2 linked regions of the Ramlibacter pinisoli genome follow. Each later gene encodes a partner of the first gene's protein in a complex. Links are inferred from orthologs where the notes say so. Each region holds a gene or a part of one and is shown in the gene's direction. Other genes may lie near its edges.

What was found.
Region 2: the proteins of uvrB (region 1) and GON04_RS04760 are in contact, whole or in part, in a crystal structure (PDB 7EGT), measured with the Thermus thermophilus proteins. The link is inferred for Ramlibacter pinisoli from one-to-one orthologs. Residues at the interface, in WP_096411307.1 of Thermus thermophilus: Glu23, Leu25, Arg26, Asp27, Gly28, Glu29, Arg30, Phe31, Arg55, Glu326, Asp327, Phe328, Glu379, Ser382, Gln383, His398, Gly400, Arg401; in WP_096412145.1 of Thermus thermophilus: His654, Arg656, Phe657, Gln666, Asp668, Glu669, Lys680, Arg681, Leu682, Ser683, Lys685, Tyr686, Ala687.

Annotation. Positions count from the first base shown.
Region 1 is NZ_WSEL01000003.1:176,091-191,072, reverse strand. Bases 9,982-12,925 are described here. They hold uvrB (excinuclease ABC subunit UvrB), read left to right. Parts: upstream 9,982-10,374; coding sequence 10,375-12,477; downstream 12,478-12,925. Other genes in these bases: iscR (Fe-S cluster assembly transcriptional regulator IscR), read left to right, coding at 12,733-12,925; GON04_RS02035 (amino acid aminotransferase), read right to left, coding at 9,982-10,255. Outside these bases: GON04_RS02075 (Bug family tripartite tricarboxylate transporter substrate binding protein), read right to left, coding at 1-253; cuyA (D-cysteate sulfo-lyase), read left to right, coding at 319-1,356; GON04_RS02065 (FAD-dependent oxidoreductase), read left to right, coding at 1,542-3,368; GON04_RS02060 (2-oxoacid:acceptor oxidoreductase subunit alpha), read left to right, coding at 3,365-5,266; GON04_RS02055 (2-oxoacid:ferredoxin oxidoreductase subunit beta), read left to right, coding at 5,263-6,318; GON04_RS02050 (CBS domain-containing protein), read left to right, coding at 6,358-6,798; electron transport complex subunit RsxB, read right to left, coding at 6,836-7,489; GON04_RS02040 (polyhydroxyalkanoate depolymerase), read right to left, coding at 7,486-8,826; more of GON04_RS02035, read right to left, coding at 9,059-9,981; more of iscR, read left to right, coding at 12,926-13,272; GON04_RS02020 (IscS subfamily cysteine desulfurase), read left to right, coding at 13,309-14,535; Fe-S cluster assembly scaffold IscU, read left to right, coding at 14,551-14,937; iron-sulfur cluster assembly protein IscA, read left to right, coding at 14,943-14,982. UniProt on the Escherichia coli protein: The UvrABC repair system catalyzes the recognition and processing of DNA lesions. A damage recognition complex composed of 2 UvrA and 2 UvrB subunits scans DNA for abnormalities.
Region 2 is NZ_WSEL01000003.1:735,250-750,299, reverse strand. The notes cover bases 401-3,412. They hold GON04_RS04760 (UvrD-helicase domain-containing protein), read left to right. Parts: upstream 401-708; coding sequence 709-3,117; downstream 3,118-3,412. Other genes in these bases: GON04_RS04755 (tetratricopeptide repeat protein), read left to right, coding at 3,211-3,412; GON04_RS04765 (hypothetical protein), read right to left, coding at 401-678. Also shown: more of GON04_RS04765, read right to left, coding at 1-400; more of GON04_RS04755, read left to right, coding at 3,413-3,690; GON04_RS04750 (aromatic ring-hydroxylating dioxygenase subunit alpha), read left to right, coding at 3,764-5,089; GON04_RS04745 (aromatic-ring-hydroxylating dioxygenase subunit beta), read left to right, coding at 5,086-5,586; GON04_RS04740 (glycine zipper 2TM domain-containing protein), read right to left, coding at 5,896-6,111; GON04_RS04735 (N-acetylmuramoyl-L-alanine amidase), read right to left, coding at 6,300-7,634; tRNA (adenosine(37)-N6)-threonylcarbamoyltransferase complex ATPase subunit type 1 TsaE, read right to left, coding at 7,631-8,074; tRNA epoxyqueuosine(34) reductase QueG, read left to right, coding at 8,177-9,301; GON04_RS04720 (AEC family transporter), read right to left, coding at 9,245-10,150; GON04_RS04715 (tripartite tricarboxylate transporter substrate binding protein BugE), read left to right, coding at 10,272-11,243; site-specific tyrosine recombinase XerD, read left to right, coding at 11,295-12,176; GON04_RS04705 (tripartite tricarboxylate transporter substrate-binding protein), read left to right, coding at 12,210-13,169; GON04_RS04700 (Bug family tripartite tricarboxylate transporter substrate binding protein), read left to right, coding at 13,174-14,157; GON04_RS04695 (threo-3-hydroxy-L-aspartate ammonia-lyase), read left to right, coding at 14,169-15,050. UniProt on the Escherichia coli protein: A helicase with DNA-dependent ATPase activity. Unwinds DNA duplexes with 3'-5' polarity. Translocates on single-stranded DNA with 3'-5' polarity. Initiates unwinding more efficiently from a nicked substrate than double-stranded DNA.

The DNA of each region.
Region 1 (14,982 bases):
TGTAGCCGTCGGCCGGCGCCTTGGCCACCGCGTCCATGCCGATGTTGCCGCCCGCGCCGGGACGGTTCTCGATGACGACCGGCTGGCCGAGCTTGCGTCCGACCTGTTCGCCGACCGTGCGCGCGACCAGGTCGGTCGTGCCGCCCGCGAGGTAGGGCACGACGAAGCGGATCGGCTTGGCCGGGAAGCCCTGCGCGAAGCTGAAGGAAGTGCCCAGGGTGAGCGCGAGGGCGCCGATCCAGCGGAGAGTCATGCCTGTGGTTCCGGTTGTCATGTGGAGCGTCGATTCTAGGAGGGCGGCCTGATTAAGATCGGGCGATGGACCTTTCACGCTTCCCCCGCCGGCGCTACACGCCGTTCGCCACCCCGATCGAATTCCTCCCCCACTTCAGCCGGGCCCTGGCCGCCACCTGCCCGGGCGGGCAGGGGCCGCGCATCTGGATCAAGCGCGACGACATGCTCGGCCTGTTCCCGGGCGGCAACAAGACCCGCAAGCTCGAGTTCCTGGTGGCTGATGCCCTGGCTCAGGGCGCCGACACGCTGGTCACCTGCGGGGCGCCGCAGTCCAACCATTGCCGCATCACGCTGGCGGCCGCGGTGAAGGAGGGGCTGAAGTGCCGCTTCGTCATCGAGGAACGCGTGCCGGACAGCTACGACCCGCAGGCCAGCGGCAACAACTTCATGTTCCGGCTGCTGGGCGTGGAGGCCATCACCGTCGTGCCCGGCGGCAGCAACATGGCCGCCGAGATGCAGAAGATCGCCGACGACCTGGCGGCGCAGGGCCGCAAGGCCTACATCATCCCGGGTGGTGGCTCCAACGCGCTCGGCGGGCTGGGCTATGTCGCCTGTGCGCAGGAGTTGCAGCAGCAACTGTTCGAGACGGGGCTGCGCATCGACCGGCTCATCGTCGGTTCCGGCAGTTCGGGCACGCACGGCGGCATGGTGGCCGGCTTCCTGGGCAACAACATCGGCATCCCGATCACCGGCATCGGCGTCAGCCGCGACCCGGCGGACCAGGAGCCGCTGGTGCACAAGGAGGCGCAGGCCGTCATGGACCTGCTCGGGACCGGCATCACCGTGCCGCGCGAGGCGGTGCAGAGCGTGGGCGGCTACTGGCAACCCAAGTATTCGATCCCCAATGCCGCCATGGTCGAGGCGGTGCAACTGCTCGCGCGCACCGAAGGCATCCCGCTGGACCCGGTCTACACCGGCAAGATCCTGGCGGGCCTGATCGGCCTGGCGCGCAAGGGCGTGCTCAAGCCGGACGAAAACGTGCTGTTCCTGCACACCGGCGGCCTGCCGTCGTTGCACGCGTACGAACGCGTGGTGCTGGGCGAGGCCCCGCCGGCGGACTGAGCGCTGGCGACCGGCCACGCGCAGGCACACCGCGTGGCGCACGGTCGAGTTGAGGGCCGCGGGGCTTGGGGTATTCCCCCGACCCGGCGTGCGAAGCCGAACGCATAGTGAGGGGGTGGGGCCACCGCGGCCACCACCCCCGGACGCGCTGCGGGCGCGCGGGACATCGCAGAGGAGACCCAGCCTTGCAGCGAACCGACACCGCGAATCCGGCCTATTTCCACAAGGTCGTCGATTGCCAGTACGCGTGCCCCGCCCACACCCCCGTTCCCGAATACATCCGGCTGATCGCACAGGGCCGCTACGGCGACGCCTACATGGTCAACTGGGTGTCCAACGTCTTCCCGGGCATCCTCGGCCGCACGTGCGACCGCCCGTGCGAGCCGGCCTGCCGGCGGGGCCGGGTCGAGGAGGTGAATGCGCAGCAGCCCGAGCCGGTGGCCATCTGCCGCCTCAAGCGCGCCGCCGCCGACATGAAGGAGGACGTGCGCCACCGCATGCCCACGGTCGCGCCTTCCAACGGCCGGCGCGTTGCCTGCGTGGGCGCGGGTCCGGCCTCGCTGACGGTGGCCCGCGACCTGGCGCCGCTGGGCTACGACGTCACCGTGTTCGACGGTGAAGCCAAGGCGGGCGGCTTCATGTGGACGCAGATCCCGCGCTTTCGCCTGCCCGAGTCCGTCATCGACGAGGAGGTCGGCTACATCCTCGGGCTGGGCGTGCGGTTCGAGGCGAACCGGCGCATCGAGTCGATGAAAGCCCTGCTGGCGCAGGACTACGACGCCGTGTTCGTCGGTTGCGGCGCTCCGCGCGGCCGCGACCTCGACCTGCCGGGTCGCCGCGAGGCGGCCGCGCACGTGCACATCGGCATCGACTGGCTCGCGTCCGTCTCCTTCGGGCATGTCACCTCCATCGGCCAGCGCGTCATCGTGCTCGGCGGCGGCAACACCGCGATGGATTGCTGCCGGTCGGCCCGCCGCCTGGGCGGCAGCGACGTCAAGGTCATCGTGCGCAGCGGCTTCGAGGAGATGAAGGCGTCCCCCTGGGAGAAGGAGGACGCGATGCACGAGGGCATCCCGATCCTCAACTTCCACGTGCCCAAGGCCTTCGTGCACGAGGGGGGGCGGCTCACCGGCATGACGTTCGAGATCGTGCAGGCGGTGTACGACGAGCGCGGCCGCCGCAGCCTGGTGCCCACCGGCGAGCCGGACCGGTTCTTCCCCTGCGACGACGTGCTGGTGGCCGTCGGCCAGGAGAACGCGTTCCCCTGGATCGAGCGCGACTGCGGCCTGGCCTTCGACGAGCACGGCCTGCCCAGGCTGGCCAAGGACACCCACCAGTCGACGTTGCCGCAGGTCTTCTTCGGCGGGGACGCCGCCTTCGGGCCCAAGAACATCATCACCGCCGTCGCCCACGGTCACGAGGCCGCGGTCTCGATCGACCGCTTCCTGCACGGACTGGACACGACCCAGCGGCCCGCCCCGATGGTCAACCTGATGTCGCAGAAGATGGGCATCCACGAGTGGAGCTACGACAACGACACGTCGGTGGACCTGCGCTACAAGGTGCCGTGGGCCAAGGCCGAGATCGCGCTGGCCAGCATCAAGGTCGAGGTCGAGCTGGGCTTCGATGCCGCCACCGCCTTCAAGGAAGCGCAGCGCTGCCTGAACTGCGATGTCCAGACGGTCTTCGCCGAAAACGCCTGCATCGAGTGCGATGCCTGCGTCGACATCTGCCCGATGGACTGCATCACCTTCACCGAGAACGGCAACGAGAAGGACATCCGGCCGCGGCTGAAGGCGCCGGCGCTCAACCTCGCGCAGGACCTCTACACCAGCGGTGAACTCAAGACGGGACGGATCATGGTCAAGGACGAGGACGTGTGCCTGCACTGCGGGTTGTGCGCGGAGCGCTGCCCGACCGGCGCCTGGGACATGCAGAAGTTCCTGCTTCGCACCACCCAGGCCGGCCCGCGTGCCCGCGATGCCGCCGCCGCGCATGGAGTCGCCGCATGAGCGCCGTCGAACCCTTCCGCGGCGCAAGCGACCTGGTGCCGGGCGTCCACGGCGAGCGTCCGGTGCCGCCGCGCATCGAGGCGGTGAACGACTTCGTCATCAAGTTCGCGAACGTCAACGGCTCGGGATCGGCATCGGCCAACGAACTGTTCGCCAAGGCCATCCTGCGGATGGGGGTGCCGGTCAGCCCGCGCAACATCTTCCCCAGCAACATCCAGGGCCTGCCCACCTGGTACGAGGTGCGGGTGAGCGAGGACGGCTGGCTGGGCCGGCGCGGCGGCATCGACATGATGGTCGCGATGAACCCGCAGACCTGGGATGCCGACGTCGCGGAGCTCGAACCCGGCGGCTACCTGTTCTACGACAGCACGCGGCCCATGCCGGCTTCCCGGTTCCGCCCCGACATCCACGTCATCGGCATGCCGCTGACCGAGATCTGCAACGCCGTCTACAGCGACCCGCGGCAGCGCCAGCTGTTCAAGAACATCGTCTATGTCGGCGCGCTCTCGGTGCTGCTCGAGATCGACGACCAGGTGATCGAGAAGCTGTTCGGCGAGCAGTACCGCGGCAAGGAAAAGCTGCTGGCGTCCAATGTCCAGGCGCTGCACCTGGGGCGCGACTTCGCCAAGGAGCACCTGCAGGGGCCGCTGGGCGTGCGGGTGCGGCGGGCCGACCGCGTGGGCGACGGCATCTTCATCGACGGCAACAGCGCCGCGGCGCTCGGCTGCGTCTATGGCGGTGCGACGGTGGCGGCCTGGTACCCGATCACGCCGTCGTCGTCGGTGGCCGAGGCCTTCCAGAAGTACTGCGCGAAGTTCCGCGTCGATCCCGCCACCGGGCAGAACTGCTACGCCATCGTGCAGGCCGAGGACGAGATCGCCTCCATCGGCATGGTGGTGGGGGCCGGGTGGAACGGCGCGCGGGCCTTCACGGCGACCTCCGGCCCCGGCATCTCGCTGATGACCGAGTTCATCGGCCTGGCGTACTTCGCCGAGATCCCGGTCACCATCATCAACGTGCAGCGCGGCGGGCCGTCCACGGGCATGCCGACGAGGACCCAGCAGGCCGACCTGCTGGCCTGTGCCTACGCCTCGCATGGCGACACCAAGCACGTGCTGCTGCTGCCGGAGGACCCGCACGAGTGCTTCGAGCATGCCGCCTGCGCGCTCGACCTGGCCGACCGGCTGCAGACACCGGTGTTCGTCATGACCGACCTGGACATCGGCATGAACCAGCGCCTGTGCAGGCCGTTCGCCTGGGAGGAGGGCCGTTCCTACGATCGTGGCAAGGTGATGACGGCGGAGGAACTCGAGGCCGGCCGGGATTTCGGCCGCTACAAGGACGTGGACGGCGACGGGATTCCCTGGCGCACCCTGCCGGGCACGCACCCGACGCGGGGCAGCTACTTCACCCGGGGCACGACGCGCGATCCCTATGCCCGCTATTCGGAGCGGGGCCCCGACTACATCTACAACGTCGAGCGCCTGCTCAAGAAGTTCCGCACTGCCGCTGACCTCGTGCCGCAGCCGGTCATCGCGATGGCCGCGCAGCCGACCCGCCTGGGGGTCATCTACTTCGGCTCGACCAGCCCGGCCATGGCCGAGGCGCTCGCGGTGCTGCAGGCCGAGGGCATCCACGTCGATGCGATGCGCCTGCGGGCGTTCCCGTTCCCGGACAGCGTGGCCGCGTTCATCGCCGCGCACGACCAGGTGTTCGTGGTCGAGCAGAACCGCGACGCGCAGATGCGCAGCCTGCTGGTGAACGAGCTGGAGGTCGACCCGGCGCGGCTGGTGAAGGTGCTGCACTACGACGGCACCCCGATCACGGCCCGCTTCATCACCCGCGCCATCACGCAGGTCGTCCGGCCGACCGCCGATCCGAAGGAAGCCCAGGCATGACCTACATCGCCAAGCCGCCTCTGCGCCATCCCACGCTCGAGAAGAATCGCGTCGGCTACACGCGCCGCGACTACGAGGGCAAGATCTCCACGCTGTGCGCGGGTTGCGGCCACGACTCGATCTCGGCCGCCATCATCCAGGCCTGCTGGGAACTGGACATCGAGCCGCACCGCGTCGCCAAGCTGTCGGGCATCGGCTGCAGCTCGAAGACGCCCGACTACTTCCTGGGCGCCTCACACGGCTTCAACACCGTGCATGGCCGCATGCCCAGCGTGCTCACCGGCGCCAACCTGGCCAACCGCGACCTGCTGTACCTGGGCGTGTCGGGCGACGGCGACTCGGCCTCCATCGGCCTGGGCCAGTTCGCGCATGCGATGCGGCGCGGCGTGCGCATGGCCTACATCGTCGAGAACAACGGCGTCTATGGCCTGACCAAGGGCCAGTTCTCGGCCACCGCCGACCAGGGATCCAAGAGCAAGAAGGGCGTGATCAACAGCGACAGTCCGGTCGACCTGGTGGGCATCGCGCTGCAGCTGGGCGCCACCTACGTGGCCCGCGGCTTCTCGGGCAACAAGCAGCAGCTGGTGCCGCTGGTCAAGGGCGCCATCCAGCACGGCGGCGCCGCGTTCATCGACGTGATCAGCCCCTGCGTCGCCTTCAACAACCATCCGGGCAGCACCAAGAGCTACGACTACGTGCGCGAGCACAACGAATCGGTCAGCCGCATCGACTTCATCGCGCCCGGCGAGGAGATCACGGCCGACTATGGGCCGGGCGAAGTGGTGGACGTGCGCCAGCACGACGGCACCTTCCTGCGGCTGCGGCGCCTGCATGCGGACTACGACGCCACGAACCGCGAGCAGGCCATGGCCCATGTGCAGCAGCACCAGTCCCGCGGCGAGGTCGTGACCGGGCTGCTCTATGTCGACCCGCTGGCGACCGACCTGCACATGGCGCTGAACACCAGTGCCCGGCCGCTGAACGCGCTGGGCCTGGCACAACTGTGTCCCGGCCGGCCGGCGCTGGACAAGCTGAACGCATCGTTGCGCTGACCGCGCGGCTGGGCCGCCCCGCGCGGCAAGGAGTGACCAATGAGCGAGCGCACCGTGTTCCAGTCGATGTCGCGCAAGCATGTCGTGCGCGTCGCCCCTGATGCCAGCGTGCACGAGGCCGCCTGCGTGATGACGCGGGCGATCTGCGGCAGCGTGCTCGTGATGGAGCCGCCGGACCGGATGCTGGGCATCCTGACCGAGCGCGACCTGATGACGCGCGTGGTGGCGCGCGCGCTGGATCCCGCGACCACGAAGGTGCGCGACGTGATGACGCCCAAGCCGATCTGCGTCGGACCGGAAACGCCGGTGTCCGAAGCGGTGGTCATCATGCTGGAGAAGGGCTTCCGCCATCTGCCCGTGCTGCGTGGCGACCGCATCCTCGGGGTCTTCTCGGCCCGGGATGCACTGCCGCGCGAGATCGGCATGGCGATGGGCCTGGCCGAATTCAACGAGCAGGTGAACGACGCCGGCGGCGGCTGAGCGCCAGGCGAGGACGACGCGGGACCGCGGCGGCGCTTCAGCCGTTCTGGCGCCGCGCCTTCGCGCGCGCCAGGGCCGCTTCGATGATGGCGCGCTTGCGGTCGGCCTCGGCGCCCGTCGCACCTTCGGTGTGGGCGGGCAGGTCGGCCAGCTTGGCGCGCGCCTTGCGCTCCAGCCGTTCGTCGTTCTCGCTTCGCTGGCGCTCGCCCCGCTCAAGATGCCATTCGTAGCGCGCCAGGGCCTCGGCCGCGGCGGTGTCGCTCCAGGCTGCCCAGCCGGTGCGGTCGCCGCTGGCGTTCTCGAGCGAGATGCAATCCACCGGGCAGACCGGGATGCAGAGTTCGCAGCCGGTGCAGGCCGGCTCGATGACGGTGTGCATGCGCTTGTTGGCGCCGACGATCGCATCGGTGGGGCAGGCGTCCAGGCACAGCGTGCAGCCGATGCACCAGGCCTCGTCGATCACCGCGACGGCACGGGGGCCTTCGGTGCCGTAGGCCGGATTGAGCGGAATCACGGGCCGGCCGGTCAGGGCGGCCAGGCGCCCGATGCCTTCCTGGCCGCCGGGCGGGCAGCGGTCGATGTCCGCTTCGCCCGCCGCGATGGCCTGTGCGTAGCCGCGGCAGTCGGGAAAGCCGCAGCGCGTGCACTGTGTCTGCGGCAGGGCGGCATGGAGCCGCTCGGCCGGTGTCACGCCGCCGGCTCAGCCGCCTTCCTGCGGGCCGCCGCGCGCGTGGGCGCCCGGCTCTCGGTGGCGACGGTGGGCCCCTGGTTGAAGCGCGCGATGTAGTCGCGCACCTGCGGGTACACGATCTCGCGCCAGCGGCGGCCGCTGAAGATGCCGTAGTGCCCGGCGCCCGAGACCTCGATGTGCTTCTGGCGCGTCTTGGGCACGCCCGGGCACAGGCCGTGGACGGCCTCGGTCTGGCCGGCGCCGGAGATGTCGTCCAGCTCGCCCTCGATGGACAGCAGGGCCGTGTCGCGGATGTCCTCGGGACGCACGCGCTCGAGGTCGCCATCGTTGCTGATGACGTCCCACGTGCCGTTGACCAGCGCGAATTCCTGGAACACCGTGCGAATGGTCTCGAGGTAGTAGTCGGCGTCCATGTCGAGCACGGCGTTGTACTCGTCGTAGAACTTGCGGTGCGCCTCGGCCCCGGCGTCGTCGCCGGCGATGAGGTGTTTGAAGTAGTCGTAGTGGCTCGAGAGGTGGCGGTCGGGGTTCATCGCCACGAACCCGGTGTGCTGCAGGAAGCCCGGGTAGACGCGCCGGCCCGCACCCGGGAAGTTGGTCGGGACACGGTAGATGACGTTGCTCTCGAACCAGGAGTAGCTCTTGTTCATCGCCAGGTTGTTCACCGCGGTGGGCGACTTGCGGGCGTCGATGGGGCCGCCCATCATCGTCATGGTCAGCGGGGTCACCTCGCCGCGCGACGCCATCAGCGACACGGCCGCGAGCACGGGCACCGTCGGCTGGCAGACGCTCACGACGTGGCAGTTGCCGTATTGCCCCTGCAGGTGCCGGATGAACTCCTGCACGTAGTTGACGTAGTCGTCGAGGTGGAACTCACCCTGCGACAGCGGCACCATGCGGGCGTTCTTCCAGTCGGTGATGAAGACCTTGTGGTCCTGCAGCATGCTGTGGACCGTGTCGCGCAGCAGCGTCGCGTAGTGGCCAGACAGCGGTGCGACGATCAGCACGGCCGGCTGCGCCTTGAGGTTCGTCAGCGTCGCCGGATCGTCGGTGAAGCGCTTGAAACGGCGCAGTTCGCAGAACGGCTTGTCGATCTCGACCGTCTCGTGGACGACAACGTCGATGTCGTCGATCTCCACGGTCTGGATGCCGAAGCTGGGTTTCTCATAGTCCTTCCACAGGCGGTACACCAGCTCGTAGCTGGCGGACACGCGCTGCGACAGGGGGTTCTGGCCGAAAGGCGTGAGCGGGTTGCTGTAAAGCTTCGCAGCGGCCTGGGCAAAATCGGCGAACGGCTCCATCAGGGAGCGGTGTGCCTCGTAAATCTGGTAGAGCATGCGCGGGCCTTTGTGTTGTGCGCTGCAATATAGCAGTCCACTTCAGTTTTGCTCATCCGTAAGACCACTGTAGCCGTGTGTTGCGCTGCAGCGTCGTCAGGACCAAAAGCTTCGCGCGCGGACGAGTCCTGGCGTGCCGGACAGGACTGTCACTTGATGTGAGACGGGGCACGTTGCAGCCCAAGAAAAAAGGCCGCAAGCAGCGGCCTTTCGGGTGGGGAGCGTGAAGGACTCAGAGCACCTTGGCGATCGACTGGCAGACGTAGTCGATGTTCTTGCTGTTCAGGGCGGCGACGCACATGCGGCCGGTGTCCGTGCCGTAGACGCCGAACTCCTCGCGCAGCCGGACCATCTGCTCCTTGGCCAGCCCGGAGTAGCTGAACATGCCGACCTGCTGGGTGATGAACGACATGTCCTGCTGGACGCCGGCGGTCTTGAGCTTCTCGACCAGGGCGGTGCGCATCTGCTTGATGCGCACCCGCATGCCGGCGAGCTCCTTCTCCCACAGCGTCCGCAGCTCGGGCGTGTTGAGCACCGTCGCCACCACCGTGCCGCCGTGGATCGGCGGGTTGCTGTAGTTGGTGCGGATGACGATCTTGAGCTGGCTCAGGACGCGCGCCGCTTCGTCCTTGGTGCCGCACAGCACCGACAGGCCGCCGACCCGCTCGCCGTACAGGCTGAAGCTCTTGGAGAACGAAGTGGAGACGAAGAAGTCCTGGCCGGACGCCACGAACTTGCCGATCACGGCGCCGTCCTCCTGGATGCCCTGGCCGAAGCCCTGGTAGGCCATGTCCAGGAAGGGCACCAGCTGGCGCGCCTTGGTGGCGGCGATGACCTGGTCCCATTGGGCCGGCGTGAGGTCGTAGCCCGTGGGGTTGTGGCAGCAGGCGTGCAGGACCACGACGGTGCCCTGCGGCGCCATGTTCAGCGCCGTCAGCATGCCGTCGAAGTCGATGCCGCGGCGGGCCGCGACGTAGTACGGATAGGCCTCGACCGTGAAGCCGGCCTGGCTGAACAGGGCGCGGTGGTTCTCCCAGCTCGGGTCGCTGATCAGGACCTTGGCATCCGGGCGCACCTTGCGCAGGAAGTCGGCGCCGATCTTCAGGCCGCCGGTGCCGCCCAGGGCCTGCACGGTGGCGACGCGGCCGCTCTTGACCGGTTCGCTGTCGGCCCCAAATACCAGGCTCTTGACGGCGCTGTCATAGGCGGCGATGCCGTCGATGGGCAGGTAGCCGCGCGCCTTGGGCGCTTCCATCATGAGCTTCTCGGCCTTCTGCACGCACTCGAGCAGGGGCAGCTTGCCGTTGTCGTCGTAATAGACGCCGACCCCCAGGTTGACCTTGTTGGGGTTGGTGTCGGCGGCGAACTGCTCGTTGAGACCCAGGATGGGATCGCGCGGGGCCATCTCGACGGCTTGGAACAAAGACATGCAGGAAATCCTTCGGAAGGTGGTCGGCGCAGGCAGCTGCGCGGCGGCCCGGTGTTGCTGTACGCTGTCCGGTTGCCCGCGATTTTAAACGTCCGCCCCCACCCGATCCGCCCGACCACATGCCAGAAGTCACTGAAGTCATGCAGGAACCGCAACAGGGGACGTTCCTCACGTTCCCCGGCTCGCCGTTCGAGCTGTTCCAGCCGTATCCGCCCGCCGGCGACCAGCCCCATGCGATCGACAAGCTAGTGGAGGGCGTGGAGGACGGGGAGGTGTTCCAGACGCTGCTGGGTGTCACCGGGTCGGGCAAGACCTTCACCATGGCCAACGTGATCGCCCGGCTGGGACGGCCGGCGATCGTGTTCGCGCCGAACAAGACGCTGGCGGCGCAGCTGTACTCGGAGTTCCGCGAGTTCTTCCCCAAGAACGCGGTGGAGTACTTCGTGAGCTACTACGACTACTACCAGCCCGAGGCTTACGTCCCCCAGCGCGACCTGTTCATCGAGAAGGACAGCTCGATCAACGAGCACATCGAGCAGATGCGGCTGTCGGCCACCAAGAGCGTGCTGGAGCGGCGCGACACCGTGATCGTCGCCACGGTGAGCGCCATCTACGGCATCGGCGCCCCGGAGGATTACACGCAGATGCGGTTCATCTGCCGGGTGGGCGACAAGATCGGCCAGCGCGACGTCATCAGCCAGCTGATCCGGATGCAGTACACGCGCAACGAGCAGGATTTCTCGCGCGGCACCTTCCGCGTGCGCGGCGACACCATCGACGTGTTCCCGGCCGAACACAGCGAACTGGCGGTGCGGCTGGAGCTGTTCGACGACGAGATCGAGACGCTGCAGCTGTTCGACCCGCTGACCGGCCGCATCCGCCAGAAGGTGCCGCGCTTCACCATCTATCCGTCCAGCCACTACGTGACGCCGCGCGAGAAGGTCGTGTCGGCGGTGGAGTCGATCAAGATCGAGCTGGAGCAGCGCCTGAAGGAGCTGGTCTCCGCCGGCAAGCTGGTCGAGGCGCAGCGGCTGGAGCAGCGGACCCGCTTCGACCTCGAGATGCTCAGCGAGGTGGGCCACTGCAAGGGCATCGAGAACTACACGCGGCACCTGTCGGGCGCTCCTCCGGGTGCGCCGCCCTCGACGCTGACGGACTACCTGCCCAAGGACTCGCTGATGTTCCTGGACGAGAGCCACCAGATGATCGGCCAGCTGAACGCCATGTATGCCGGCGACCGGCAGCGCAAGACCACGCTGGTGGAGTACGGTTTCCGGCTGCCCTCGGCGCTGGACAACCGGCCGCTGAAGTTCGAGGAGTTCGAGACGCGCATGCGCCAGGTCGTCTTCGTCTCGGCCACGCCGGCGAACTACGAGAACGAACACGCCGGGCAGGTCGTCGAGCAGCTGGTGCGCCCGACCGGGCTGATCGATCCCGAGGTCGAGGTCCGGCCGGCGACGCACCAGGTCGACGACGTGCTGCAGGAGATCCGCATCCGGTCGGAGAAGCACGAGCGCGTGCTGATCACCACGCTGACCAAGCGCATGGCCGAGCAGCTGACCGACTACCTGGCCGACAACGGGGTCAAGGTGCGCTACATGCACAGCGACATCGACACCGTCGAGCGCGTGGAGATCCTGCGTGACCTGCGCCTGGGCGCCTTCGACGTGCTGGTGGGCATCAACCTGCTGCGCGAGGGCCTGGACATCCCCGAGGTGTCGCTGGTGGCCATCCTGGATGCCGACAAGGAGGGCTTCCTGCGGGCCGAGCGGTCGCTCATCCAGACCATCGGGCGGGCGGCGCGCAACCTGCACGGCCGGGCGATCCTGTACGCCGACAGGATGACCGAGTCGATGAAGAAGGCGATCGGCGAGACCGAGCGGCGCAGGGCCCGGCAGATCGCCCACAACGAGTTGCATGGCATCACGCCGCGCAGCATCAAGAAGCAGGTTCGCGACCTGATCGACGGCGTCTACAGCGAGAAGGCCAGCAAGGAGCAGGAGAAGCAGGAGCTCCAGCGGGCCCTGGCCGAGGACATGTCCGAGAAGGACATCGCGCGCGAGATCAAGCGGCTGGAAAAGCAGATGCTGGAACACGCGCGCAACCTCGAGTTCGAGAAGGCGGCGCGGGTGCGCGACCAGCTGGCGCTGCTCAAGGAGCAGGCGTTCGGCGCGCCGGGCCGGGACAACATCGTGCCCATCGAATCCGGCCGTCGCGGCTGACCTCCACCCGTCGGACGGGTCGGGGCGGCCGGGAACCAACCCTGCGACTGTCCAGTCTGATTACCCGAGCGATTCAGCGGGTTTTCGGGTATACTTGATTGAATCGCTCGGGATCGAGCACAGAACGAACAGCTGGGCGCCGCAGAGCGCCACGAGGGCCGGCCCCACGCCGGAAAGCAAGGGTGGAGACGGGCCGTGGCAGCAAGGCTGCTGCGGCGCAACAAAGTCGGACAAGCAGCACAACAGGAGGTTGCGATGCGTCTCACAACCAAAGGCCGTTTTGCGGTCACCGCGATGATTGATCTGGCTCTGCGCCAGAACAATGGTCCCGTCACGCTGGCGGCTATCAGCCAGCGGCAGCAGATCTCGCTGTCGTACCTGGAGCAGCTGTTCGGCAAATTGCGCCGGCACGAGCTGGTGGAATCCACCCGCGGGCCGGGCGGCGGCTACACGCTGGGCCGCAAGGCCTCCGAGATCACGGTGGCCGACATCATCGTCTCGGTCGACGAGCCGATCGACGCCACCCAGTGCGCCGGCAAGGAGAACTGCAACGGCGAGGGCGGGCGCTGCATGACGCACGAGCTCTGGTCGCAGCTGAACCAGCGCATGGTCGAGTTCCTCGATTCGGTGTCGCTGCAGAAGCTGGTGGACGAGCAGATCGCCAAGGGCGTCCAGATCGAGGACAAGCCGGCCGTCAAGCGCGCCATCTCCAGCCAGCCGGTCGTCAAGCCGATCCGGGTGAACGCGCCGAACTCGGTCTTCGCCCTGGGCAGTGCCGCCCTGGCCAAGTCCTGACTCCGATCCACCTTTTTCCAGAGTTCCGTCCCTGCCATGGACATGACCCCGCACTTCCCGATCTACATGGATTACGGCGCCACGACGCCGGTGGACCCGCGCGTCGTCGACGCAATGATCCCCTGGCTGCGCGAGCACTTCGGCAATCCGGCCTCGCGCAGCCACGCATGGGGCTGGGAGGCCGAGGCCGCCGTCGAGAAGGCGCGTGAGCAGGTGGCGGCCCTGATCGGCGCCGACCCGCGCGAGATCGTCTGGACCTCGGGTGCAACGGAATCCAACAACCTGGCCCTGAAGGGCGCGGCGCACTTCTACAAGACGCGCGGCAAGCACCTCATCACGGTCAAGACCGAGCACAAGGCGGTGCTGGACACCACCCGCGAGCTGGAGCGGCAGGGGTTCGAGGTCACCTACCTCGACGTGCAGGAAGACGGCCTGGTCGACCTGGAGAAGCTCAAGGCCGCGCTGCGGCCCGACACCATCGTGGTCAGCGTCATGCTGGTCAACAACGAGATCGGTGTCATCCAGGACATCCCCACCATCGGCGCGCTGTGCCGCGAAAAGGGCGTCATCTTCCACGTCGATGCGGCGCAGGCCACCGGCAAGGTCGAGATCGACCTGAAGACGCTGCCGGTCGACCTCATGAGCCTGGCCTCGCACAAGACCTACGGGCCCAAGGGCATCGGCGCGCTGTACGTGCGCCGCAAGCCGCGCGTGCGGCTGGAAGCGCAGATGCACGGCGGTGGCCACGAGCGCGGCATGCGCTCGGGCACGCTGCCCACGCACCAGATCGTCGGCATGGGCGAGGCCTTCCGCCTCGCCAGGGAAGAGATGGCGCAGGACAACGCCAAGGCCCGCGCGCTGCAGCAACGGCTGCTCGAGGGCCTCAAGGACGTCGAGCAGGTGTTCATCAACGGCAGCATGGCCGCCGGGCGGCGCGTTGCGCAGAACCTGAACATCAGCTTCAACTTCGTCGAGGGCGAGTCGCTGATCATGGGCATCAAGGGCCTGGCGGTGTCGTCCGGTTCGGCGTGCACCTCGGCATCGCTCGAGCCGAGCTACGTGCTGCGCGCCCTCGGCCGCAGCGACGAGTTGGCGCACAGCAGCCTGCGCATGACGATCGGCCGCTTCACGACCGAGGAAGAAATCGACTACGCGGTGGACACCATTCGCAAGAACGTGGCCCGCTTGCGCGAGCTCAGCCCGCTCTGGGAGATGTACCAGGACGGCGTGGACATCAGCACCATCCAGTGGACGGCGCACTGACAGACAGAGGTACGTATGGCTTATTCAGACAAGGTCGTTGACCACTATGAGAACCCGCGCAACGTGGGTTCGTTCGACAAGGGTGACGAGAGCATCGGCACCGGCATGGTGGGCGCCCCGGCCTGCGGCGACGTCATGAAGCTGCAGATCAAGGTCAACCCGCAGACCGGCGTCATCGAGGACGCGCGCTTCAAGACCTATGGCTGTGGCTCGGCCATCGCGTCCAGTTCGCTGGTGACCGAATGGGTCAAGGGCAAGACGCTCGACCAGGCCGCGCAGCTGAAGAACAGCCAGATCGCCGAGGAACTGGCCCTGCCGCCGGTGAAGATCCACTGCTCCATCCTCGCCGAGGACGCCATCAAGGCTGCCGTCGAGGACTACAAGAAAAAGCACGCCCATTGACCGACATGGCAGTCACGTTGACGGAAGCGGCGGCCCGCCATGTCC
Region 2 (15,050 bases), 570 kb from region 1 along the record:
ACCGTCTCCGCCGGCACATACGGATTCCGAGATGGCCCTGATCACGCCGCGTGCATCTTCCAGCCATCCCACCACCCGCAGCCGGTCGAGGTGTGCGCCCTCCGGGATGTTCATCGGCCGCGATTCCAGGCGGCGGCCACCGGTGCCGGCCGGCCAGGACACCTGCAGGACGTTGCGCACGAGGTTGCGCGCCACCGGCGTGCCTTCGGTGCCCGCCGGCAGGCTCTCCACCAGCGCCAGCCAGCCGGTCCATGGCCCGGGGCCGCCGGCCTTCAGTTCGATGGAGGCGCCGATGTAGCCGTTGAAGGGCAGGCCGTGCGCCACCCGCAGCGCCGCGCTGCGGCCCTGGCGCCGGCCGCGGGCCGTGTCCACCGGCAGCGGCCGGCCGCGTCCCAGCGCCTCCAGCCGGGCCTGCGCCTCGCTGCGGGCGGCGGCGGCCAGCGGTGCGTCCTCGCCCTTGGCGCCGGGCACGATCCAGTCGAGCGCCAGTTCGCCCAGACGGGCCCGCGCGGCGTCGGGAGCGGCCCAGCAGGTGTCGCAGTCGGCCGTGATGAAGCGTTCGAGCAGCGCGGCCGGGGCGGGCCGGCCATCGCTGGAGCAGGACGATTGCGCGCGAACGGCCGAGCCGGCCGCCACCAGCAGCACGAACAGGGCGACGGGACGGGCGAAGGTGGGCATGGGGGCGGCAGCGGCTTCCTACAATGCCGCATGTTCCCAGAAGTCGACGCCTCCCCGCTGCTGCAGCACCTCAACCCCGAGCAGCGGGCCGCCGTCACGCTCCCCAACGAGCACGCGCTCATCCTGGCCGGTGCCGGGTCGGGCAAGACCCGCGTGCTGACCACCCGCATCGCCTGGCTGATGACCACGGGCCAGGTGTCGCCGGGCGGCGTGATGGCGGTCACCTTCACCAACAAGGCCGCCAAGGAGATGATGACCCGGCTGGGCACCATGCTGCCGGTGAACGTGCGCGGCATGTGGATCGGCACCTTCCACGGCCTGTGCAACCGCTTCCTGCGCGCCCACTACAAGCTGGCCAACCTGCCGCAGAGCTTCCAGATCCTGGACACGCAGGACCAGCTGTCGGCCATCAAGCGGCTGATGAAGCAGTTCAACATCGACGAGGAGCGCTTTCCGGCCAAGGAAACCCAGTGGTTCATCGCCGGCTGCAAGGAGGACGGGCTGCGGCCGCAGGCGGTCACCGCGCGCAACGAGGAGGACCGCCGGAAGGTCGAGATCTACCAGCTGTACGAGGAGCAGTGCCAGCGCGAGGGCGTGGTCGACTTCGGCGAGCTGATGCTGCGCAGCTACGAGCTGCTGCGCGACAACGACCCGATCCGCCAGCACTACCAGCGGCGCTTCCGCCACATCCTGATCGACGAGTTCCAGGACACCAACCGGCTGCAGTACGCGTGGATCAAGATCTTCGCAGTCAACCCGGACGGCAGCCCCGGCGCCGGCAATTCGGTGTTCGCCGTCGGCGACGACGACCAGAGCATCTACGCCTTCCGCGGCGCCCGGGTGGGCAACATGGCCGACTTCGTGCGCGAGTTCGACGTGCGGCACCAGATCAAGCTGGAGCAGAACTACCGCAGCTACAGCAACATCCTCGATTCCGCCAACGCCCTGATCAGCCACAACAAGGGCCGGCTGGGCAAGAACCTGCGCACCGACCAGGGCCCCGGCGAGCCGGTGCGCGTGTACGAGTCGCCCACCGACCTGGCCGAGGCGCAGTGGCTGGTCGAGGAGATGCGCCACCTGGTGCGCGACCAGGGGACCGAACCGGGCCTGCGGCGCAGCGAGATCGCGGTGCTGTACCGCAGCAACGCGCAGAGCCGGGTGATCGAGACGGCGCTGTTCAACGCCGGCGTGCCCTACCGCGTGTACGGCGGCCTGCGCTTCTTCGAGCGTGCCGAGATCAAGCACGCGCTGGCCTACCTGCGGCTGCTGGAGAACCCGAACGACGACACCAGCTTCCTGCGGGTGGTCAACTTCCCCCCGCGCGGCATCGGTGCGCGCAGCATCGAGCAGCTGCAGGATGCGGCCCGCGCGGCCGGTTGCTCGCTGCACGACGCTGTCAGCGCCACCACCGGCAAGGCCGGCGCCAACCTGGGCGCGTTCGTGGCCAGGATCGACGTGCTGCGCGAGCAGACGCTGAACCTCAGCCTGCGCGAGATCATCGAGCTGGTGCTGCAGCATTCGGGCCTGGTCGAGCACTACCGGTCGGAGCGCGAAGGCGCCGAGCGCATCGAGAACCTGGAGGAACTGGCCAGCGCCGCCGAGAGCTTCGTCATGCAGGAGGGCTTCGGCCGCGACGCGGTGGCCCTGCCGGTCGACGAGCTGTCGCAGAGCCCCGCCAGCCAGGGCCTGGACCCCAACCAGCCGCTGCTCAACGAGCCCGCGCCCGACTATGTGGCGCCCGACGCGGAAACCGGCGAGACGCTGTCGCCGCTGGCCGCCTTCCTCACCCATGCCGCGCTGGAGTCGGGCGACAACCAGGCCCAGGCCGGCCAGGACGCGGTGCAGCTGATGACCGTGCACTCGGCCAAGGGGCTGGAGTTCGATGCCGTGTTCGTCACCGGCCTGGAGGAGGGGCTGTTCCCCAGCGAGCGCTCCATGTCCGACCACGAGGGGCTGGAGGAGGAGCGGCGGCTGATGTACGTGGCCATCACCCGGGCCCGCAAGCGCCTGTACCTGAGCTATTCGCAGACGCGCCTGCTGCACGGGCAGACCCGCTACAACGTGCGCAGCCGCTTCTTCGACGAGTTGCCGGAAGGCGCGCTCAAGTGGCTGACGCCGAAGAACCAGAACTTCGGCGGATCGGCCTTCGGCTTCGGCACCGGCTACGCCAGCACGCGCGCCGGCAGCGGTGGCGGCTCGTGGAGCCGCGACAGCCGTGACAACCGCGACACCTTCGCCAGCCCGCCGGTCCCGGTGCAGAAGGCGGCACCGTCGCACGGCCTCAAGTCGGGCATGCAGGTGTTCCACACCAAGTTCGGCGAAGGCACGGTGCTGTCCATCGAAGGGCAGGGCGACGATGCCCGCGCGCAGGTGAAGTTCGGCCGCCATGGCGTCAAGTGGCTGGCGCTGGCGGTGGCCAAACTAACGCCGGTGCCCTGACGCGACGGCGCCCCTCCACGGTCGGGTTGGCCGGCCATTGACCCCCGGCGGAGCTGGCGGGACACTGGCCGTCTTCATCCCTGGAGGTGTTCCATGCGCATCCTTCGCCTCGTCCTGTCCTTCCTGCTCCTGGCGGCGGCCAGCCTCACGGCATCGGCGGCCGGCGGCGGTGGCGGCTCCGACCTCGCGGTCGGTCCTTCCACGGCCCAGCGCCTGGCCACGGCCCAGAAGGCCATCGACGCCCAGGACTGGTCGGCCGCCCAGCGCGAACTGACCACGCTGCTGCGGGAGGAGCCGCGCAACCCCGACGCCCACACCCTGATGGGCTACACCATGCGCAAGCGGCCCAATCCCGACCTGGCCAAGGCGTTCCAGCATTACGAGCGGGCCATCGCCCTGGACCCCAAGCACAAGGGCGCGCATGAATACATCGGCGAGGCGTACCTGATGGAGAAGAAGCCGGCCGAGGCCGAGAAGCACCTGGTGCGCCTCGAGCAGATCTGCGGCGGCACGGCCTGCGAGCAGTACCAGGACCTGGCCAAGTCGATCGCCGAATACAAGGCGAAGAACTGACCCGCGCCGGCCCGGCGGCCGGCGCGAGGACCGATCGGTACACTGATCGGTCCTCGCGCAGGAGGCCGACCGCATGAACGCTCCCGACCCCGTCTCGCGCTGGAGCCAGCAGGGCTCCAGCCGGGTGCCTTTCTGGGCCTACACCGACCCCCAGCTGTACCAGCGCGAGCTCGAGCGGATCTTCTACGGCCCGCACTGGTCCTATGTCGGCCTGGAGGTCGAGGTCCCCAAGGTGGGCGACTACCGGCTCAGCTCGGTGGGCGAGCGCCAGGTCATCCTGGTGCGCGACCGCGTGGCGCCGAAGGACCGCGGCACCGACCATGGCATCCGGGTGGTGGAAAACCGCTGCGCGCACCGCGGCGTGCGCTTCTGCCAGCAGCCGCACGGCAATGCCCGCAGCTTCGTCTGCCCGTACCACCAGTGGACCTACAAGCTCAATGGCGAGCTGGCGGGCCTGCCGTTCAAGGACGGCGTCAAGGCGGTGGGCCCCGACGGCGCGGAGTGCGTGCAGGGCGGCATGCCGCCCGACTTCGACGTGCAGGCCCACGGCCTGACCCGGCTGCGGGTGGAGGTGCTGCACGGGCTGGTGTTCGCCACCTTCAGCGAGGCGGCGCCGCCGCTGCGCGACTACCTCGGCCCGGCCATCCTGCCGTGGCTCGATCGCATCTTCCTGGGCCGCCAGCTCACCCTGCTGGGCTACAACCGGCAGCGCATCCCGGGCAACTGGAAGCTGATGATGGAGAACATCAAGGACCCGTACCACCCGGGCCTGCTGCACACCTGGTTCGTCACCTTCGGCCTGTGGCGCGCCGACCAGAAGAGCCGGATGGTGATGGACGAGCACGGCCGGCACGCCGTCATGGTCTCGCGCCGCAACGACGGCGGCGAGAACCGTACCGTGACCGAGGGCGTCACCTCGTTCAAGGCCGGCATGACGCTGCACGATGCGCGGTTGCTCGACGTGGTGCCCGAACCGTGGTGGAAGATCGACGACCCCGCCAACCCGGGCACCGACATCATGCCCACGGTGACCATGATCACGCTGTTCCCCAGCCTGATCGTGCAGCAGCAGGTCAACTCGCTGTCCACGCGCCACATCGTGCCGCGCGGCGAAGGCGGCTTCGACTTCGTGTGGACGCACTTCGGCTTTGCCGACGACAGCCCCGAGATGGCGCGGCGCCGCCTGCGCCAGGCCAACCTGTTCGGGCCCGCGGGCTTCGTGAGCGCCGACGACGGCGAGGTGATCGAGTTCAGCCAGGACGGCTTTCGCCAGTGGGGCGAGGACGGCAGCACGCTGTGCGAGCTGGGTGGCACCGGCACCGGCGGCAGCGAGCACATGGTCACCGAGACGCTGATCCGCAGCATGTACGCCTACTGGCGCCAGGTGATGGGGCAATGAGCGCGCCGGCGCTGGAGAGGCTGCTGCTGCAGCTGGAGGTGGACCAGTTCAATGCCGCCTATGCGGCGGCGCTGGACGAGAAGCGGTTCGACGACTGGCCCGGGTTCTTCCTCGAGGACGGCCGCTACACCGTGCAGGCGCGCGAGAACTTCGACCGCGGCCTGCCGCTGGCGCTGATCGCGCTGGAGAGCCGGGGGATGATGAAGGACCGGGTCTACGGGGTCACGCAGACCATCTACCACCGGCCGTACTACACGCGGCACGTGGTGGGCCCGGCACAGGTGCTGGCCGCGCAGGACGGTGATCCGGGGGGCCTGGTTCGGGCCCAGGCGCACTACGCGGTCTTTCGCACCCGGCCGGGCGATGCGAGCGAGGTCTACAACGTGGGCCGCTACATCGACGAGATGGAGCGCACGCCCGACGGCCTGCGATTGCGCAGCAGGCTCTGCGTGTACGACAGCGAGATGGTGCTCAACTCGCTGATCTATCCGATCTGAAGCAGGGTCGTCATGCGGGCGAGGCCGCACCTGAACCACGATCGGCGGTGGATTGCGGGTCAAGCCCGCAATGACGGGAATAGCGATGTCGGGCTCGGCCCTCGAGTCACGGAATAGCCATGTCGGGCTCATCTCTCGAGTGACGGAATAGCGTATGTCGGCTCATCTCTCGAGTCGTCATGCCGGGCTAGACCCGGCATCCATCTCCCGTCGCAGGGATCGGCAAAGGCCGTATTCAGGGTGAGCGTGGATCCCGGCCTGCGCCGGGATGACGTGCACGCGGCCCGCTGCCGCGGGCCGCTGTGCACGTCACTTCCGGTTCGGGTCGGTGGCGCGGTTGCCGATGTAGGCACCGGCGGCGGCGCCGCCCAGCGTGCCGATCGGGCCACCGCCCACGGCATTGCCCACCACGCCGCCGACGGCGGCGCCACCCACGGTGCCGGCGGTCTGACGGTCCATCGAGCCGCAGCCGGTCAGGGTGATCATCGAGGCGGCGGCCAGGGCCGCGAACAGTTTGGTTGTCATCTCATTCACCTTCAGGTTGGAATGCGACCGCGAAAGGCGCGGTCTGCCTGTGGTTTGATTCTGGAAAGCAGCCCGTCAGGAACCTGTAGGAGGCACCAGACAGGGGCTGTCGGTACCCCCCGCCGCGCCGTGCCAGCGGGCAGGGCGAGTGCTTGACAGCACCCGCTGCCTGGACGGTGCCCCGATCCCTAGAGCGGCCGGTTGCGCGCCAGTGGCGGATTGGCGGCGAAGTAGCGGCTGATGCCGCGCATCAGGGCGTCGGCCAGCTCGTCCTGGTAGGCGTCGCTGCGCAGCTTGGCCTCTTCCTCGGGGTTGCTGATGAAGGCGGTCTCGACCAGCACGCTGGGGATGTCGGGTGCCTTCAGCACCGCGAAGCCGGCCTGTTCGACGTTGCGCTTGTGGAGCCGGCCCACGTTGCCGATCTCGCCCAGCAGCACGCCGGCCAGCTTCAGGCTGTCGCGGATCTGGGCCGCGGTGCTCATGTCGAGCAGGGCGCGGGCCACGTGCGCGTCGGGCGCGCGCACGTTGAGCCCGCCGACGGAATCGGCCTTGTTCTCCTTGTCGGCCATCCACTTGGCGGCGGCGCTGGATGCCGCACCATGGCTGAGGGCGAACACGCTGGCACCGCGCGCCGTCGGCGTGATGAAGGCATCGGCATGGATGCTGACGAACAGGTCGGCCTGCACGCGGCGCGCCTTCTGCACCCGCACGCCCAGTGGGACGAAGAAATCGGCGTCGCGGGTGAGGAAGGCGCGCATCGGGTTGCCGTTGATCGTGGTGGCGTTGATGCGCGCGCGCAGGCGGTGCGCGACCTGCAGCACGATGTCCTTCTCGCGCGTGCCGCCGGGGCCGACGGCGCCGGGATCCTCGCCGCCGTGGCCGGGGTCCAGCGCGATGATGATCAGCCGGTCGGTGCGCGGCTCGCCCGCGATCGCGGCCGTGGCCGGCGCGGGGGGCGGGCGCGCGGCATCGGGGCCGCGCGAAGGCGCGGCGCCGGTCCCCTGTTGCCGGGCGATCAGCTCGCCCAGCGGGTCGGCCGGGGCCGGCGGCGCGGTGCCCGCCTGGACATCCCGCAGGCGCTCGGCGATCAGCGCCTCCAGCGGATCGATCGCCTGCATGGGGTGGAAGTCCAGCACCAGGCGGTGCTGGTAGGCGGCCACCGGCGGCAGCGTGAACACCTGGGGCAGGGCGGGCTGCTTGAGGTCGATCACCAGCCGCACCGTGCCCGGCGTGTTCTGGCCGACGCGGATGCCGGCGATGTAGGGATCATCGGCCTGCACCTTGGCCACCAGCTCGCGCAGCGCCGGGTTGAGCTCGATGCCGTCGATGTCGACCGCCAGCCGGGGCGGGTTGGGCACCAGCACCTGGCGCGAGGCCAGCTGGCCGTCGGATTCGATGGTGACCCGGGTGTAGTCGGGCGCCGGCCACAGGCGCACCGCGACGATGGTGGCGCCCCGTGCGATCTGCGCCGTGCCGAGCAGCAGCACCAGGCTGCCGCCTTGCAGCAGCGGGCGTCGCCTCACGCGAGCAGCTCCCGGCCGAGGGCGGTGCCGGCCTCGATACGCACCTGCCGGCTGCCGTCCGCCTGCAGGGCGATGTGCAGGTCGAGGTCGGCCGGCGGCAGCAGGCCGGCCGCCTTCTCGGGCCACTCGGCCAGCTTGAGCCCGGGGCCGTCGAAGACGTCGCGAAAGCCCGCATCCTCCCACTCGCGCGGGTCGTTGAAGCGGTAGAAGTCGAAGTGCCAGGCCGGGAAGGCGGCGGTCTCGTGCGGCTCGACCACCGCATAGGTGGGACTCTTGATGCGGCCGGCCACGCCCAGCGCCCGCAGCAGGTGCCGCACGAAGGTGGTCTTGCCTGCGCCCAGGTCGCCGTGCAGCGCGAGGAACGCGTGCCCGATCCGGGGGTGCGCCGCCAGCCGGCGGGCGCAGGCGTCGGTGTCCGTCTCGCTCAGCCAGGCCTGCACCAGCCGGGCCTGCGGCGTCGGGGCCTCGGCCCCGGAGGCATGCAGGGCCGACGACGCGGGGTCGGCGACCTCTGCAGGGCCGGTTCCTACAATCGACGGGTGATGTGGCGGGGTGCTCAGATCGACGGTCCTTCGCTGGTGGCTGCCATCGGGGAATGGGGCCGCGAGCTCGGATTCTCCCAAATCGGCGTGTCCGGCGTGGACCTGGCGGACGCCGAGGAGGGCCTTCTGCAGTGGCTGGCCAACGGATTTCACGGCGACATGGGCTACATGGCCGCCCACGGCGTGAAACGCGCGAGGCCGGCGGAACTGGTGCCCGGGACCCTCTCGGTGCTCACGGCCCGGATGGACTACCTGCCCACGGCCACCGCGCCGGGCTGGCAGGCGGTCGAATGGGACCGCCTCGCGCGCCCCGGCGAAGCGGTGGTGTCCCTGTACGCCCGCGGCCGCGACTACCACAAGGTGATGCGCAACCGGCTGCAGAAGCTGGCCGAGCGCATCGCGGCGGAGGTCGGTCCGTTCGGCCACCGGGCCTTCACCGACTCGGCGCCCGTGCTCGAGGCCGAACTGGCGGCGCGCAGCGGCCAGGGCTGGCGCGGCAAGCACACCCTGGTGCTGCGGCGCGACGCCGGCTCGATGTTCTTCCTGGGCGAGATCTACGTCGACCTGGCGCTGCCGCCCACCGAGCCGGCCAGCGCGCACTGCGGCACCTGCAGCGCCTGCATCGACGCCTGCCCCACCGGCGCCATCGTCGGCCCCTACCGGCTGGATGCCCGCCGCTGCATCTCCTACCTCACCATCGAGCACGCCGGCGCGATCCCGGTCGACCTGCGCCCGGCGATCGGCAACCGCATCTACGGCTGCGACGACTGCCAGCTGGCCTGTCCCTGGAACAAGTACGCCCAGCGCAGCCCGCTGCCCGACTTCGACGAACGGGCCGGCCTGGCCGGGGCTCCCCTGGCCGGCCTGCTGCGCTGGACGGAGGCCGACTTCCTGCGCCGTACCGAGGGCAGCGCCATCCGCCGCATCGGCCACGAGCGCTGGCTGCGCAACGTGGCGGTGGCGGCCGGCAACGCGCTGCGGGTGCGCCCGGACGCTGACCTGCGCCGTGCGGTGGAGGCGCTGCTGGCGCATCCCAGCGAGCTGGTGCGCGAGCACGCCGGCTGGGCGCTAGCGCAGGACGCCCAGCGCGAAGCTCAGGCTGGCGATGCCGAGCACGGTCGATAGCGTCACCAGCCCGGCGACGTAGCCGCCGTTGTAGCCCATGCGCGAGGTGAGCACGTAGCAGCTCGCGGCCGTGGGCATGGCCGAGAAGATCAGCAGCACCGACGCCTGGGCCGGCTCCAGCCGCAGCAGCCGCACCAGCGACCAGGCCACCAGCGGGTTGGCCGCATGCCGGATCGCCAGCAGCGACACGGTGAGCAGCTTCGAGCGGGCCAGGCTGCCCAGCCGCATGCCGGCGCCCGCGGCCATCAACCCCAGCGGGATGGAGCTGCCGCCGATGCGCGCCACCGTCGGCTCCAGCCAGCCGGGCACGGCCAGGCCGGCCAGGTTGGCCGTCAGGCCCACCGCGGTGGCGATGATCAGCGGGTTGCGCACCAGCGCCGCCAGGAAGCCTGTCTGGGCGTGGCGCGCCATCGGCCACACGGCGGCGACGTTGAACAGGGGAACGCAGACGCCGATCAGCACCGCGATCAGCTGCACGCCGGCGGCGCCGGCCAGCCGCTCGGACAGCGCCAGCGCGATGTAGGAGTTGAAGCGGAACGCCACCTGGGCGGCGCCCGCGTGCTCGCGCGGGTCGATGCGGCCGCGCAGGCCCGGCAGGTACGGCAGCAGGTAGGCCAGGCCGATGCCGGCCATCCCCAGCAGCAGGCCGGCGGCCATCATGGACGAGGCTTCCCCCAGGTCCAGCGGGCTGCGCACGATGGACTGGAACAGCAGAACCGGAAACAGGAAGTAGTACACCAGGCTGTCCACCTTCTCCCAGACCGAGCGGTCGAGGGCGGTGTAGCGGCACAGCAGGAAGCCGCAGGCGATCAGCGAAAAATCGGGGAACAGCAGGCGGGCGAACTCCACCTGCCGAGTATCGCGCCGGCGGTGTCCGGGTTGACCCTGATGGCTTCCCACAGCTGCCTGCAAGCCTGGCCCCTGTAGCATTGCCCGGTTCAGACAAGCACACCGAACAAGGAGTCAATCCATGCAACGCCGTCACTGGCTCGCCATCGCGAGCGCGACCCTGGCCGCTGCCGCGGCCCCCGCACTGGCCCAGGGGTATCCCAACAAGGTCGTCAAGCTCGTGGTCCCGTTCGCACCCGGCGGCACGACCGACATCGTGGCCCGCGTCATCTCCGAGCCGCTCGGCAAGGCGCTGGGCCAGAGCGTGATCGTGGAGAACAAGGCCGGCGGTGGCGGCGTCATCGGCGCCACCCAGACCGCCCGCGCCACGCCGGACGGCTACGAACTGGGCGTCGCCACCGTGTCGACCACCGCGGCCAACCCGGCGATCAACCCCAAGATCCCGTACAACCCGGTCACCGACTTCACGCCCATCGTGAACATTGCCGCGACGCCCAACGTGATCGCGGTGCACCCCAGCTTCCCGGCCAAGGACTACAAGGGCTTCGTCGCCGAGCTGAAGAAGAACCCTGGCAAGTACTCGTACTCGTCGTCGGGCACCGGCGGCATCGGCCACCTGCAGATGGAGCTGTACAAGAGCCTGTCGGGCACCTTCGTCACCCACATCCCGTACCGCGGCGCCGGCCCGGCCCTGAACGACACCGTGGCCGGCCAGGTGCCGATGATCTTCGACAACCTGCCCTCGGCGCTGCCCTTCATCAAGGAGAACCGGCTGGTGCCCATCGTGGTCGCCGCGCCGCAGCGCCTGAAGGAACTGCCCAACGTGCCGACCTTCAAGGAAGTGGGGCTGGAGCCGGTCAACCGGATGGCCTACTACGGCATCTACGGTCCCAAGGGCCTGCCCAAGGAGGTGGTCGACAAGATCCACGACGGCGTGGTCAAGGCGCTGCAGGATCCCGCCGTGCGCCGCCGCATCGAGGACACCGGCTCCCTGGTCGTGGCCAACAAGCCGGACGAATTCGCTGCCCAGATCAAGGCCGAATACGACGTCTACAAGAAGGTCGTCGACTCGGCCCGCCTGAAGCTCGACTGAGCCCGGGTGGCCGGCGTCGCAGCTGCCCGGAACAAGCCGCCTGCGGGCGGCTTGTTTCCTTCCATCGACGACTTCATCGACGCGCTCTGGCTCGAGGAGGGCCTGGCGGGCAACACGCTGGCGGCCTACCGGCGCGACCTCACGCTCTACGCCCGCTGGCAGCGCGAACGCGGGCGCGCGCTCGAGGCGACCGCCGAGGCCGACCTGCACGCCTACTTCGCCGACCGCCACGCCGGCAGCAAGGCGAGCACGGCCAACCGGCGGCTCACCGTGTTCAAGCGCTACTTCCGCTGGGCGCTGCGCGAGCGGCTGGTCACGGCCGACCCGACGCTGCGGCTGCAGCCGGCCAAGCAGCCGCTGCGCGTGCCCAAGACCCTGAGCGAGGCGCAGGTCGAGGCCCTGCTGGCCGCGCCCGACGTCGACCAGCCGCTCGGCCTGCGTGACCGCACGATGCTGGAGCTGATGTACGCCAGCGGGTTGCGGGTGAGCGAGCTGGTGACGCTGCGCATGCACAACCTCAGCCTGGCCGACAACGTGGTGCGCGTCCTGGGCAAGGGCGGCAAGGAGAGGCTGGTGCCGTTCGGGCAGGTGGCACGCGACTGGATCACCCGCTACCTGGCCGAGGCGCGCGGCGCCATCCTGGGCGGCCAGCAGACCGACGACGTGTTCGTCACCGCCCGCGGCGCCGGCATGACGCGCGCCATGTTCTGGGTGGTGGTGAAGAAGCAGGCGCATGCCGCCGGCATCACCGTGCCGCTGTCGCCGCACACCCTGCGCCATGCCTTCGCCACCCACCTGCTCAACCACGGCGCCGACCTGCGCGCGGTGCAGATGCTGCTGGGGCATGCCGACATCTCCACCACCACCATCTACACCCACGTGGCGCGCGAGCGGCTCAAGCAGCTGCACGCGCACCACCATCCGCGCGGCTGATAAAGTTCCCGCTCCCCCCGAAGAGAGACACCCGTGAAGCGATTCGTCGCCGGCCTCGCGCTGGCAGCCCTCGCCGGCCTGGCCTGCGCCCAGGGCTATCCCGGCAAACCGATCCGCCTGATCGTCGGCTACCCGCCCGGCGGCGGCATCGACTTCGCCGCCCGCACCGTGCAGGTCCCGCTGCAGGAAGCCCTGCGCCAGCAGATCGTGGTCGACTACAAGCCGGGTGCCGGCGGCATGCTGGCCGCCGCCGAACTCACGCGGGCCGCGCCGGACGGCTACACGCTGCTGCTGGCCAACACCGGTCCGTTCGCCATCGCGCCCTACCTGCAGGCCAAGCAGCCTTACGACCCGGTCCGGCAGTTCACCTACATCGGCCAGATCAGCCAGGGCAGCTACGTCGCCGTCACGCGCCCCGACCATCCGGCCCGCGACCTCAAGGAGTGGGTGGCCTGGGCCAAGGGCAATGCCGGCAAGGTGAACTTCGCCTCCGGCGGCGCCGGGACGTCGACCCACCTGAACGGGGAGCTGATGAACCAGGCGACCGGCCTGGACGTCACCCACGTGCCGTACAAGGGCAGTGCGCCGGCCGTGCAGGACCTGATCGGCGGCCAGACGCAGCTGCTGATCGACGCCGGCACCGTCCTGCTGCCGCAGATCAAGGGCGGCAAGCTCAAGGCGCTGGCGGTCACCGGACCGGCGCGCGATCCGCAACTGCCCGACGTCCCCACGGTGCGCGAACTCGGCCTCGGCGCGATGGAGTCGGTCGGCTTCCAGGGGCTGGTGGGCCCCGCCGGCCTGCCGCGCGACGTGGTCGACCGGCTGGCCACCGAACTGGCCAGGGTGCTGGCCCAGCCCGACGTGCGCGCCAAGTTCGCCGCCGCCGGTGCCGAGGTGCACCCCGCCGGCCCCGCCGAGTTCGCCGGCTTCGTCCGGGCCGAGAACGAGAAGTGGGCCAAGCTCATTCGCGAGCGCAAGCTGCAACTGGATTGACCGCATGACCGACGTTTCCCGCCGCCACGCCGTGCAGGCAACCCTCGCCGGCCTGGCTTCCCTGGCCCTGCCGCTGCAAGCCCAGACCACTTGGCCCGGCAAACCCATCCGCCTGGTCGTGGCCTATCCCGCCGGCGGTGTCAGCGACACCGTGGCGCGCGCGCTCGCCGACCGGCTCGGGCCGGCCCTGGGCCAGCCCGTGGTGGTGGAGAACAAGGCGGGCGCCAGCGGCAGCATCGGGCTCGATGCGGTGGCCAAGTCGGCGCCCGACGGCCACGTCATCGGCTTCTCGGCGGTCAGCCCGCTCACGCTGAACCCGCACCTGGGCAAGTCGCCGTTCGACCCGCAACGCGACCTGCGGCCGGTGGTGAGCGTGATGGACTCGCCGGTGCTGCTGCTGGCCACCAGCGCGACCCAGGCGCGCGACCTGCGCGAGCTGCTCGCCGCCTCGAAGGCCAGGCCGGGCAGCGTGCGCTGGGCGACCTCGGGGCCGGCCTCGCTCGGCCACGTGATGCTGGAGCAGCTCAAGGCCGCGGCCAGGGTGGACATCACGCACGTGCCCTACAAGGGCGGCGGCCAGCAGATCACCGATGCCCTGTCGGGGCAGTTCGAGGTGCTGTCGGTCAACGCCGGCCCGGCCATCACGCAGCACGTGAAGGCCGGCAAGCTGCGGCTGCTGGCGGTCGGCGCGCCGGCGCGGCTGGAGAGCTTTCCCGATGCCCCGACGCTGGCCGAACTGGGCTACCCGGCGGCCAACCTCGATTCGCGCTTTGGCCTGTTCGCGCCGGCCGCCGTGCCGGCGGCGGTCGTCGAGCGACTGAATGCCGAGGTGAACAAGGCCCTGGCGGCACCGGACCTGCGGGCCCGGCTGGTGGCCAGCGACAACGTGCCGACCGGCGGCAGCGCCGCGGAGTTCGCGCGCCAGATCGCGCAGGAGTCCGAGAGCAACGCGCGCATCATCCAGGCGGCCGGCATCAAGGCCGAGTGAGGAGGAGTTCCATGCTGCAGTTCGATGCCATCGAAGCCGCCGCCGCCCGCCTGAAGGGCGCGGCCCACCGCACGCCCGTGCTCACCTCGCGCACGCTCGACGGCCTGCTCGGGGCGCAGGCGTTCCTGAAGGCCGAGAACCTGCAGCGCATGGGCGCCTTCAAGTTCCGCGGCGGCTACAACGCGGTCAACTCCCTGACCGACGCCGAGCGGGCACGCGGCGTGGTCGCGTTCTCCTCCGGCAACCATGCGCAGGCGGTGGCGCTGGCGGCCCAGCTGCACGGCTGCCGCGCCACCATCGTCATGCCGCACGACGCGCCGGCGCTCAAGCTGGCCGCCACGCGCGGCTACGGTGCCGAAGTGGTGATCTACGACCGCTACAAGGAAGACCGGGCCGCCATCGCCGCGCGCCTGGTCGACGAGCAGGGCGCCAACCTCATCCCGCCGTTCGACGACCTGCGGGTCATGGCCGGGCAGGGCACGGCGGCGCTCGAACTGGTGCAGGACGTGGGCACGCTCGACGCGCTCATCGTCTGTGCCGGTGGCGGCGGCTTCCTCTCCGGCTGCGCCGTGGCGGCGCGCCACCTGTTGCCCGGCATCCGGCTGTTCGGCGCCGAGCCCGAGCGGGGCGACGACATGCGACAGTCGCTGCGCGCCGGGCGCATCGTGTCGATCGACGTCCCGCGCACCATCTGCGACGGCCAGCAGACCCAGGCGGTCGGCCAGCACACCTTCGCCGTCATCCGCGAGCTGGTCGAGGACGTGCTCACGGTGCCCGACCCGGTCGTCGTCGAGGCGATGCGTTTCGCATTCGAGCGGATGAAGGTCGTGCTGGAGCCGTCGGGCGCCTGTGCGCTGGCGGCCCTGATGCACCACCGCGAGCGCTTCCGCGGC